One region of the Microbulbifer mixtoriginis genome, then DNA from elsewhere that is predicted to be linked to it. Evidence: predicted binding sites of a transcription regulator. Region 1 holds the regulator's gene; each other region holds the start of a gene.

Region 1 (4,210 bases):
AGGTAGCGGATTTGTATGGACTATCTCTGTTGTTCGCGGTGACGGACTTGAATATTGCCAAATTTGTGTAGAAAAGTGCGCGCCAGTTGTTCAACCATATAAACTGAGCGATGTCTCCCTCCGGTGCAGCCAATGGAGATGCAGGTGTAGCTGCGATTGCTCTCCTGGAAAGAGGGCAGCCAGTTCTCTAAGAAACCGGTGATATCTGCTTCCATCTTGTTAGTTTTGGGGTGGGAGCGTAAAAATTCGGCTACTTCATGGTCCAGTCCAGTTTTTTTCCTAAGATTGGGTTCCCAGTAGGGATTTGGTAAGCAGCGTAAGTCGAACATCAGGTCGGCATCCACTGGCACTCCATATTTAAAGCCGAAAGACTGGAAAAGTATTGCCATCCCTTCCGAATGTCCGCCCACCACGCGACTTCTAATCAGCTCCCGTAACTCGTGCAAACCGAGGCTACTGGTATCTATCACCATATCCGCTATGGCTGAGACGGGTGTTAGCAGCTCTCTTTCTTGTTTCAAGGCTTCGAGTAAGTGGGTGCAATCATTGCTCAGGGGGTGTTTGCGGCGGGTCTCGCTGAAGCGTTGTACCAGTACAGGTTCGCGGGCGTCCAGGTAGATTACATCACACTCTACGCCGGTACTGCGCAGGGCTTCAATAACACGGGGGGCCTGTTTGATATCCTGCCAGAGGTTGCGAGCGTCTATTCCCAGGGCAAGGGGGGTATCCCCTTTAGTCGTTTGCTGCTCAGCTCGCTTGATGAGTTCGGGTAGTAGGCTAATCGGCAGATTGTCGATGCAGTTAAAGCCCGCATCTTCGAGCAGTTGAAGTGCGGAGCTTTTACCAGAGCCGGAGCGGCCGCTGATGATAATCAAACGCATGGGGACCCCCTCTTTTTAGCTCTTTATACCATTTAATCGTTGATTAAATGGTGTTTATATTCCTGGCGGTAATTTATAAATCGTGACTCCGGAATCGGATTACCAGGATATGAGCGCAAAGCTAGAATCAGGCTGCTGCGGCTGAGTCTATAGCTAGGGCGTAGAGTGCGTCGCTAGTGTCAGCCTGCCTCAACTTGTCCCGGACCTGGGTGTTAGAGAAGAGCGCAGCGATTTCTGCCAGTGTATCGAGATGTTGTTGTTCCGAATCTTCAGGGACCAGTAAGACAAAGAGCAGATCGACAGGCTGTCGGTCGATAGCGTCGAAATCTATGGCGGGTTCTGTAGTGCAGAGCACGCCAATAGGGTGCTCACATCCAGGAAGGCGGCAGTGGGGGATAGCCACACCTTCGCCAATTCCTGTGGAGCCTAGACGCTCGCGTGCTATCAGTTGGTTGAATATGGTGTCAGAGTCATGCTGTGGATATTGTTCGGCTACAGCCTGGGCGATATTGAGCAGCAATTTTTTTTTGCTGCTCCCCGCCAGATGGCAAAGGCTGAGGCGGGGAGAGAGTAAAGCTTCCAGTGTCATAGTTCAGCGGTGGTTCTGCAACTTCTCTTTGTGTTTTTTCAGTTGGCGGTCCAGTTTGTCTGTAAGCGAATCAATGGCCGCATACATGTCCTTGTCTTCCGAACCCGCGCAAAGATCGTGACCATTGATATGTACTCGGGCTTCGGCTTTCTGGATCAGCTTGTCTATGGATAGGATGACTTGCGCGTTGGTTATATTGTCATAATGCCTTGAGAGCTTTTCCAGCTTGTTCTCACAGTAGCTGCGCATTGGCGAGGTAACGTCGACGTGGTGACCACTAATATTGATCTGCATGGATTTCTCCTTACCAGGTGCATCACATTACGGCGAGCCTCCTTTCGGGTCGCAACCCTACTAGGAAGTGGCCCAGAATGGAAGGATACACTCAAAGTTTGGAGTTCGGTTGCGAAGGTGTAGTAATTGGTGCCAGGTTATGACTTGGCCTACCTCATGAGTCGAAACCCAAGCGGCCCCTTCAGACCAAGCGTTTTCGCTCGCTGGAGGAGGGAATTCCCATTGACTCGCGGTATTTCGCCACAGTGCGGCGGGCTACTTTAATACCCTGTTTATCGAGCTCTAGGGTAATTTTGTTATCTGAGAGCGGCTTGCGCGGGGTCTCTGCGTCAATCAGCTTGCGGATCAGGGCGCGGATAGCGGTTGAAGAGGCATCCTCACCGGAGTCTGTGCTGACGTGGCTCGAAAAGAAATACTTGAGCTCAAACACGCCGCGAGGCGTGAGCATGTATTTCTGGGTGGTCACCCTGGATATGGTCGATTCATGCATGCCAATAGATTCAGCAACATCTGCCAGCACCATAGGTCGCATGGCTTCCGGGCCTTCTTCAAAAAAACCTTGCTGCTTTTCGACAATACAGTTGGCTACTTTCAGTAAAGTCTCGTGGCGACTCTGCAGGCTCTTCATAAACCAACGTGCTTCTTGCAGGTGATCCCGCAAAAAATTGTTATCTCTGGAGTTGTCGGCACGCTTGACCAGGGAGGCGTAGTGGTCATTGATACGGATCTTTGGGGTGATCTCTGCATTCAATTCTACGTGCCAGCGAAGGGTTTTGCGGGAAACGACAATATCCGGAATTACATAGTCCGGTTCTTGCCCGCCATAGCTCTCTCCCGGACTGGGGTTTAAGGTCTGGATTAGGCGAATGGCCTCGCCTAGCTGGGCTTCAGTGAGTCGTGTGCGTCGACTCAACTGGCGAAAATCCCTTTTGCCAAGTAAGTCCAAGTGTTTCTCAATAATGTTTTGCGCTTGGCTTAGCCAAGGGGTATTTGGCGGCAACTGCTGCAGTTGTAATTGCAGGCATTCTTTGAGATCCCGAGCCCCGCAGCCAGCGGGATCAAACTGCTGAATAGCCTTTAGAACCGCGAGCACCTCATCTTCATCGATCGATAAAGAGGTGGCGACATCCTGCACAGAAGTACCAAGGAGGCCGCTGGGGGCTATGCCATCAATTAAGTTTTCACCAATCCACTTATCCTGCTCGGATAAGGGGGTCAAGTTCAGCTGCCAGCGTAGATGATCCTGAAGGCCGATGGAGGTGGAGTTACGCTCATAGCTGGAGGAATCTAACTCGTGGCTGCCGCTGTTATTGGTGTAGATATCATCCCAGCGCGAGTCGACGGGCAGCTCATCAGGAATTGCCTGGTCCCAGTCCCCCTCGGCCAGTTCGCGCTCTTCTACCGGCTGTGTTGTGTTTTCCGGTGTTTGTTCAGACTGTGGTTGATTTTCATCCACCTTTACGGATTGCTCTTCGCTATCCGCTTCCAGCATTGGGTTGTTGTCCAGTGCTGCCTGGACCTCCTGCTGCAGATCGAGTGTGGAGAGTTGCAGTAGGCGAATTGCTTGCTGCAACTGGGGGGTCATGGTCAGCTGTGTGCCGAGCTTGAGCTGGAGAGACTGCTTCATAGTGGAGCGCCGCAGGCCGATAAGACAGGGTGTCGATCAAATTGTCCTAAGATGGCGCAGACTACCCCTCTCTTCAATCTATTACAAGCAATAAGCGTGCCGGTCCTGGCGTGATAGCTGGCGCTATGTTTCCAGAATTATGATTATTCCCGTCTTAAGTGAAGAATTTAAGGACAGAAATTGGTGGTTAGCCTCAAATAGTGAATTCGTGTCCCAAATAAACTTCGCGCACCTGTTGGTTGGCGAGAACCTCATCCGGCGTGCCTGCAGCGATGATATGACCTTCACTGACAATGTAAGCGGTCTCACAGATATCCAGCGTTTCGCGAACATTATGGTCTGTGATTAGTACGCCAATATCGCGATCACGCAGGTGGCGGATGATCTCCTTGATATCGTTCACCGATATGGGGTCTACCCCAGCAAAGGGCTCGTCCAACAGGACGAAGCCGGGGTTGGTGGCCAGAGCGCGGGCAATCTCAACTCGGCGTCGTTCTCCACCAGAGAGGGCCATACCCAGGCTTTGCGCGATATGGGTTATATTAAATTCCTCAAGTAGTGCTTGGGCCTGTTGTTGCCGCTCGTCTCTTGAGAGGTCCTTGCGGGTTTCAAGGATTGCTAAGATATTGTCTTTTACCGTCAAGCGGCGAAATACAGAGGCTTCTTGGGGGAGATAACCGATACCTTTGCGTGCGCGTCCGTGCATGGATAGCCGGGTTATATCCTCATCGTCGATCATCACCCTGCCAGCGTCGGCCTGCACCAGCCCGGCAATCATATAAAAGCAGGTTGTTTTGCCGGCACCGTTAGGGCCGAGGA
Region 2 (4,210 bases), 1.5 Mb from region 1:
GTCAGGCAATCTGCCACCCGGACGTTTCACATAGAGAGTAACCACCTGAGATTGTGCCAATACCTGGCCCTTGGAGTCGGTGAGTACCGCCTGCACAGTATGAGTGCCGCGCTCGAGCAGGGAGATATCCAGGCCCGCTCCAGAAGAGCTACCCTGCCAGGGTTTGCCATCTACCACCGCAAAGAAACTCGCCCCCTCTGGATACACCGGCTGCACGTCTACCTGTAGTGGAATAAAGCGCTGTCCCGGCGGGATGGTGGCGCCATCCAGGGGGCTCACTATCTGGATAGAAACCGGGCCTGTATAGCCCTCCTTGCCGGTGTCAGTCTCATCTTTTGGAGACAATTTACGAGTTGGCAGGGTTCTCGGCAGGGCAATGGGCTGAACATTGATGGGAGCCAATTGCACCTCCTGCGCCTGCCCATTGGGTGGTGGCGTATCGCTGAAAGTCACCTGACCATCGGGGCCGACGACCTTGTAAATAGTACTGGAGGTATTCCCACCATCGGTGCCGGCAAAGGCCACCAATGGAACAGCAAGGAAAAGGGCCTGAAGCAGTTTCATATTTTCCATCACTCACTCAGCCGCGAAGCGGTAGTCCTTGTCTCAGCCCAATACACGGGCCTCAGTCTCAAAGAGGAGGGCTTTTGGGTCCAAGAGATACAAAATCGACCATAGACGGCAAAAGCAACCAACCCGATCAGTGTACCTCCAATAAAAAAGCCCGCACCAGTAGGGTGCGGGCTTTTCGAGAACAGCTCGACGGCATCGGCGTGATGCCGCTCGCCATTACACGGAGTAGTACATATCAAACTCGACCGGGTGCGTGGTCATGTTCAGGCGCTCTACTTCTTCGCGCTTCAGGTCGATGTAGGCATCAATGGCGTCGTCGGTGAATACACCACCTTCGGTAAGGAAGGCACGATCCTGATCCAGAGCATCCAGGGCGCCTTCCAGACTCGCCGCAACGGTCGGGTACTCGGCCAACTCTTCCGGCGGCAGATCGTAGAGATCCTTGTCGGCGGCATCGCCAGGGTGGATCTTGTTCTTGATACCATCCAGGCCCGCCATCAACAGCGCAGCAAACGCCAGATAGGGGTTGGCGGTCGGATCCGGGAAGCGGGTCTCGATACGCTTGCCCTTAGGAGAGGTCACGTAAGGGATACGGATAGACGCAGAGCGATTGCGCGCGGAGTACGCCAGGATAACCGGAGCTTCGAAGCCAGGAACCAGACGCTTGTAAGAGTTGGTAGATGCGTTACAGATCGCATTCAGGGCACGCGCGTGCTTCACAATACCGCCGATGTAGTAAAGGGCAGTCTCGGACAGGCCCGCGTAGGCATCGCCGGCAAACTGGTTAACGCCATCCTTGGTGAAGGACTGGTGCACGTGCATACCGGAGCCGTTATCGCCTACCAGCGGCTTGGGCATAAAGGTCGCAGTCTTGCCGTAGGCGTGGGCCACATTGTGTACGGCGTATTTGAGGATCTGCACCTCATCCGCTTTCTTGGTCAGGGTGTTGGCGGCAACGCCGATCTCACACTGGCCAGCGGTGCCCACTTCGTGGTGGTGTACTTCAACACGCAAACCCATCTGCTCCATAGCGGAACACATAGCGGCGCGCACATCGTGCAAAGAGTCAACCGGGGGCACTGGGAAGTAACCGCCTTTCACTCCGGGGCGGTGACCAATATTGCCCTCACTGAAGTTATGACCGGAAGACCAAGCCGCCTCTTCGGAGTTGATCTTGTAGAAGGCGCCACCCATTTCGGCGCCCCAGGTAATATCGTCGAAGACGAAAAACTCGGGCTCTGGGCCGAACAATGCGGTGTCACCCAGACCGGTGGACTTCAGGTATTCCTCGGCGCGCAGCGCGATAGAACGCGGGTCACGCTCGTAGCCCTGACCGGTGATCGGGTCGACGATATTACAGCGAATAATTACGGTGCTTTCGTCGGTGAAGGGATCGAGGAAAGCGGTATCGTCATCCGGCATCAGGATCATGTCGGACTCGTTGATGCCCTTCCAGCCAGCGATAGAGGAGCCATCGAACATCTTGCCCTCTTCGAAGAACTCGTCGTCAATCTCTGACACGGGCACAGATACGTGCTGCTCTTTACCCTTGGTGTCGGTGAAGCGCAGGTCTATCCACTTAGCTTCACTCTCATTAATCAAACCGAGCGTTTTCGCTGACATTGCTGTCCTCCAGGTCTTGAAAAGTATTTGGTCGCTATGCCTATACTGCTGGCATTCGCTCTTTACCTGGCGTGAAATAAAGCAAAGAGTGTGCCAAATTAGGGCAGTGGCGTCGCAGCGGCGGCTGGTGCCGGTGCGGGCCCCAGTACTGGGCCGACTGGGGCAGGATAGATGTATTGTGGCTGTGCAGCCATAACTAAATGCACCACAATGGCACATTTATACTCCAGCTTGCTCACAAACAGTGCACAACCAACTTGCGTCCGGCTAGTTTATAATGCCGCACCTTCTATCAACATGCGGTACCCCACGGATTCCCATGCACTTTGTCGTCAAATTTTTTCCCGAGATCACCATCAAGAGCAATCCGGTGCGCAAACGTATGTCGCGCCAGCTCAAGGACAACCTACAGCGCCTGCTGCGCCAGCTGGACGACCGTATCCAGGTGCGCAAAGACTGGGAAAAGATCGATGTGATCGCCCCGGACGCCGTGGCCCACCTTGGCAGCCGCATTGAAGAGGTGCTCTCTCACACCCCCGGCATTGCCAACTTCTCCCGCGTGCGCCAGTTCCCCCTGGGCGACCTGCACGATATGTACGAGAAGACCCTGTCGGTGTGGGGCCCCGCCCTCAAGGACAAGACCTTCTGTGTGCGGGTAAAACGCACCGGCGACCACGACTTCAAATCTCTCGATGTGGAGCAGTACGTAGGCGGCGGCCTCAACAAGAATACCGGGGCGGCCGGGGTGAAACTGAAAAACCCGGATATCACGGTCAAATTGGAGATCCGCCACGACAAACTCAACGTGATCGAGGAACAGCACCCCGGCCTCGGCGGCTTCCCCCTGGGCACCCAGGACCCGGTGCTATCGCTGGTCTCCGGCGGTTTTGATTCCACCGTGGCCAGCTACCTGACCATGAAACGCGGTATCCGCACTCACTTCCTGTTCTTCAACCTGGGCGGGCGCCAACACGAACTGGGCGTTAAGGAAGTGGCCTACTACCTGTGGAACAAATACGGCGCCTCCCATCGGGTGCGTTTTGTCACCGTGCCCTTCGACGAAGTGGTGGCAGAAATTCTCGAACGCGTAGACGACTCCCACATGGGCGTGATTCTCAAGCGTATGATGCTGCGCGCCGCAGACGTTATCGCGAAAGAGCTGGAAGTGGATGCAGTAGTAACCGGTGAGGCCATCGCCCAGGTTTCCAGCCAGACCCTGAAAAACCTGTCAGTAATCGATAGCGTCACCAACACCCTGGTACTGCGACCACTGATCACTACCGATAAGACCGATATTATCCGTACCTCCCGGGCCATCGGCACCGAGGAGTTCGCCGCCAATATGCCGGAGTACTGCGGTGTTATCTCGGTAAAACCCACCACCCGCGCCAAGATTGAAAAAGTGGAATCCGAGGAAAACCGCTTCGATTTCACCATCCTCGATCGCGCCATCGGCAACCGATCGATTCAGAATATCGACGAGGTCATCGAAGAAGTGGACGGCGAGGCGCCGGAAGTGGAGATCCGTGAGGAGGCCGGCAACGCGGTAATCATCGATATCCGCCACCCGGATGAAGAGGAGATGGACCCGCTGGAGCTAGAGGGCGTCGAAGTAGAGACTATCCCCTTCTACCGCCTCAATAACAGCTTCGCCAAGCTGGATCAGGAGCGCGAGTACCTGCTTTACTGCGCGCGCGGCGTGATGAGCCGCCTACATGCCTCTCACTTGCTGGATGAAGGCTTCCGCAATGTGGGCGTATTGCGCCCACAGATTCCGCACCGTCCAGACGGCATCAAGAAGTAATTGCCCCCGGCGCGGGCGGCAGATTCGCCCGCGCCCTACCTGCTCTCTTCTTCTGGTCGCCATTCTGAACGCGACCGGTGATTTTTTACTCAAAATCACTCCCAATTGTCATGCGGCCCCCCTATAATCGCCGCCTTTGGCCGGAATGCTGCTGTAGAAACCCCGCAGGCCCCCGCCCCGATTTACCAAGATTTAACGCCCAGAGGCCCC
Region 3 (4,210 bases), 2.0 Mb from region 1:
TTATTGATAGCTTGGAAGGGGATTTGGAACATTTGGATAGGGTTAATACCTTACTGGATTCTGTGGAAGAAGATAAATTTGCCGATCTCTCTCCTCTTCGGCCAGTAGAATCCGTGGTTATTGAACCATCGCAGAGTCTCGCCAGATTGGGAGGGAGAAAATTAAAGTATCTACCGCCGGCGTTGCGTTGGTTATTTCGCTCCACAGGTGCGACGCGGTCTGGAGGCGGAGTCTCCGCGGCAAGTTACTTGCTTTTTGAGCGGCCCTATATTGAGGAGTTGATTGAGCTTGGCTACCAGGATGCAATGTGGGAGAAAGATAAATTGCGCTATTTCTTGAGGCCTCAGCCCAAACTTGAGGTGGAGCGAAGAGGCCTCTTTGGTTCACGTAAAAAGAGTATCGAGGATCAGCTTGGGCAGGGAGATGTTTCGTCGTAATTTGGATTACCTGCTAACGATTTGAATTAAGTGTGATTTCTATTTAGGATATCTCGCTCGAACACAGTGTTTCTTGGTTTTCTAATTTTATTCCCTTTGCTTCAGTGGTTGAGTGCATCAGACCAGCCAAATGTCTGCAGAAGCTTCATGAACTTTCCTCGTGGTTCGGCCTGTAATACTAATAATTTTTGACTAGCTGGGTGCTGTAATTCTAATTTTACGGCATGTAGTAACAGTCTCCCACAATTAAACTGCTGAGAAAAAAAATGGTTGTGGGAAGATTTTCCATATTTGGGGCAACCAATTAAGGGGTGGTGAATATGCTTGAAGTGTCTGCGGATTTGATGTCGGCGACCAGTTTTCAGCTGAATTTCTACCAGTGAATATCGGCTGGTGGGATAGCGATCCACCTCATAAGGTAGTTCTATGGTGGCGAGCCGCTGAAAGAGGGTGATGGCCTCCTGGCGGGGAAGCTCTGACTTGGGGCGTTTCCTCTGGTGTTTAAAGTCTGCTACCGGTGGGAGTGGGTAATCAATGGTCTCCTGTTCGGGGCAGTATCCGCGGCAAACAGCAAGATATTTCTTTAGGGAGCCCTTACCTTCCAGTTGATGTTGGAGCTGAGCGGCGACCGCACTGCTTTTGCCAAAAATAATAACTCCAGATGTAGGCTTATCTAGTCTGTGAACTGGGTATAAATGATAACCACTTAGATTGCGGAGGTGCTGTAGGAGGATACGTGTCTCGTGACGGTCTATCTCGGAACGGTGAACGAGCCAGCCTTCAGGCTTATAAGCGGCAAGCAGGTGTTCGTCCTCATAGATAATCTCTGGTTCACAACTCATGGTTTGATCTGATACAGGCTCATATGTCGGCTGCTTAGTGTATTGCCGAAACGTAGTGATTGCATATAAAAAATGCCTCAGTTAATTGGTTATTAATACCTGATAGTAACTTGTTGAGAAAAAATACTAAAAAGTAGTTTAAATTTAGGTTGACTTATTACGGCTAGGCAATAAAATTTGTCACATAGTTTGTTGCCGGCATGAGTTGCTTAAAGCTGGCATTTTTTATTAGTTATTTCTTGATTGACGTGGAACGCAGCCACGAAGGAGCCATGAAATGCGAAATGTGGATATTAACAACCTGTTTTTTTGATCGCTTTTCATGTGCATCTGCTTGAAAAGTGATTGAGCTTTTCAAGCCAGAATTCTCTAGAGCCCTGGCATTTGCCGGGGCTTTTTGTTTGGGGCTTTGGAGAGCTTTTAATGATTTATTGGATCAATCCAAGGACTCTATATGCCTGTAAAAATTGTGCTAAATAAAAATGCACAGCAAGGTAGTGTGCCGGTAAAAATATATACCGATGAAATCGAGCCGCAGGCCTTGCAGCAGCTAAAAAATATTGCTCAGTTACCAATCGTACACTCCCATATTGCGGCAATGCCGGATGTACATTTAGGAAAAGGGGCAACCGTTGGTTCTGTGATCCCAACAGTAGATGCGGTTATTCCATCAGCGGTAGGGGTGGATATTGGCTGCGGAATGAATGCAGTGCGAACTTCGTTACATGCCCATCAGTTGCCTGACAACCTGAAGGCATTGCGGGAGGCCATTGAGGTGAAAGTACCCATTGGACAGGGTCGTCACAAGATGATCAGTGCCAGGGAATCTGCCTGCAAACTTTTAGCTCCCGGTGTGGATAGGTTGTTTGAAAAACATCCTGGGCTACTAAAAAGGCTGCATCAGCCACAGAAAACTTGGGTTACCCAGATGGGGACCCTGGGTGGCGGCAATCATTTTATTGAAATTTGTCTGGATGAAAATAATGCGGTTTGGGTGATGCTGCACTCAGGCAGTCGAGGTGTTGGCAATGCTATTGGACAGCACTTTATCCAGTTGGCTCGAAAGGATATGGCAGGACATATACGTAATCTGCCAGATAAAGATTTGGCTTACTTTTCCGAAGGTAACCACCATCTTGATGATTACATCGAGGCGGTAAGCTGGGCCCAGGAGTACGCTAGAGTTAATCGGGAGGAAATGATGAAGTTGGTTTTGAATTGTCTCAAAAATCATCTGCCAAAATTTACGCTCACCAGTGAGGCAATCAATTGTCATCACAATTATGTAGTGCGCGAACGCCATTTTGAGCAGGATGTTTTTATTACCCGTAAAGGGGCGATCAGTGCGAAAAAAGATCAGCTGGGAATTATTCCAGGCTCAATGGGAGCCAAGTCCTATATTGTGCGTGGACGTGGTATTGCCGAATCATTCCACTCATGCGCTCATGGAGCTGGCCGCAAAATGAGTCGTAGCGCAGCGCGCCAGAGGTTTACCAGGCAGGATCTTGAAGAGCAGACTAGGGGTGTTCAATGCCGTAAAGATAAGGGAGTGATTGATGAAATTCCGGCGGCCTATAAAGATATAGATCAAGTTATGGATAATCAGTCAGACCTTGTCGAAGTGGAGCATACCCTGCGTCAGGTAATATGTATTAAGGGGTAGACTTCTAGTTTGTAGCAGTTTTGAAAAGGAGTTATTTGATGTGGCATAAGCCGGTTACTTGGCTGAGACTAGCAGGAAAATACCTTGACTGTTGGCACTTGGCTGCCAAAATTTTCGATAAAGGAGAATGTATATGAAAAAAAATCCACCTAAGGGGAGTGGGAGAATTCGCAATTATATCGCGCGTAATCCACTTATGGGGAAGGGTGGTGCGCACGTTAAAGCAAAGTCAGGAAAACGTTTTTTAAATAAACAAAAAATAAGGAAGGAGGTGCGGGAGTGGAGGGGCTCCCGCGATACTTACTCTCTTGTAGTTGCGATTCGTTTTATTTTGCCACTGACTCTTGCCGGTTTTTAGGTTCTGCCTTCTTCAGGCCATCCGGGGAGCGCTTCCAGGTACACCCACTTTTTTTTGTAGAGTTTGAACAGGGATACTTCATGAATTACATGTTCCTGCTCATTTTCTGAATACCACGCCTTAAACTCTACCACCGATCTCTTCAGGCCAGCTTTGCTTTTAATAACCTCCAGTCTCGTCCACTGGGTCTCCAGGTCCTCCTGGCAAAGATCTGGACAGGTGTCTGGATGCCAAGTTTTGCGCAGATAGGCCAGGTTTCCCATCGCATAAGCGCAATAACGGCTGCGCATCAGGTTCTCTGCAGTATTGGGATAGGCTTGCCCAGAGAGGAAGAGGTTGCAACAGCTCTGAAATTTCTTACCTGAGCCGCAGGGGCAGGCGTGATCCGTCATAAGTAACTCCGTAATCGGGGGCGCTCACTTTCACTGGTTCGGTCAGCGCGTTTCGTAAACACTTTTTAACCTTGCTTGACGGTGACAGAGGGTAGCATAGCTTGATCTTTTGCTGAGGAGCGTTAAGATACCGACCAGCCGGTTGGTTTGTTGGGTAATCCCGGGAGGTTATGTGTCCAGAGTCGATAAATCTGCCATTGTCCGTGCTGCCGAAGAGGTGGTGCGAGAGAAGGGGGCACGCAAGCTCACTCTCGATGCAGTGGCTACCCAGTGCGGGTTAAGTAAGGGTGGTTTAATTCATCACTTCAGAACCAAACAGTCTCTTCTCAAAGCGATGTTGGAGGCAGCGATTGCCAGGGAAGATGCCAGTGCTGAAGCTTGCATCAAAGCTGGCGGTGACTTGTTGACCTCTCGGCTGAGTTCCATTTTTGAACTAATGGAAGATGATGAAGGCTTGCCCCGTTCATTGATTGCAGCAGTAGCCGAAGATCCGGCGCTCCTGGAACCAGTTAAGGTTA

The links. The regulator sigma-54, encoded in region 1, starts transcription at its own class of promoters, with help from an activator protein. The targets are predictions, from matches to a motif close to TGGCACANNNNTTGCNNT.
Region 2: glnA (glutamate--ammonia ligase) is a predicted target of sigma-54. The motif match lies at 2,275-2,292, and genes of this name have one in related genera.
Region 3: ACJJI0_RS07760 (RtcB family protein) is a predicted target of sigma-54. The motif match lies at 1,458-1,475, and genes of this name have one in related genera.

The regions. Positions count from the first base shown of each region.
Region 1 covers NZ_CP174285.1:4,736,408-4,740,617, forward strand. The annotation lists gene rapZ (RNase adapter RapZ) at 21-881, opposite strand; gene ptsN (PTS IIA-like nitrogen regulatory protein PtsN) at 1,009-1,470, opposite strand; gene hpf (ribosome hibernation-promoting factor, HPF/YfiA family) at 1,474-1,764, opposite strand; gene ACJJI0_RS20725 (RNA polymerase factor sigma-54) at 1,946-3,391, opposite strand; gene lptB (LPS export ABC transporter ATP-binding protein) at 3,585-4,210, opposite strand, start outside.
Region 2 covers NZ_CP174285.1:3,276,671-3,280,880, forward strand. The annotation lists gene ACJJI0_RS14165 (DUF4124 domain-containing protein) at 1-564, opposite strand, end outside; gene glnA (glutamate--ammonia ligase) at 790-2,196, opposite strand; gene thiI (tRNA uracil 4-sulfurtransferase ThiI) at 2,516-4,000, shown strand.
Region 3 covers NZ_CP174285.1:1,781,847-1,786,056, reverse strand. The annotation lists gene ACJJI0_RS07770 (patatin-like phospholipase family protein) at 1-437, shown strand, start outside; gene ACJJI0_RS07765 (pseudouridine synthase) at 539-1,279, opposite strand; gene ACJJI0_RS07760 (RtcB family protein) at 1,734-2,942, shown strand; gene ACJJI0_RS07755 (hypothetical protein) at 3,076-3,300, shown strand; gene ACJJI0_RS07750 (YchJ family protein) at 3,297-3,692, opposite strand; gene ACJJI0_RS07745 (TetR/AcrR family transcriptional regulator) at 3,865-4,210, shown strand, end outside.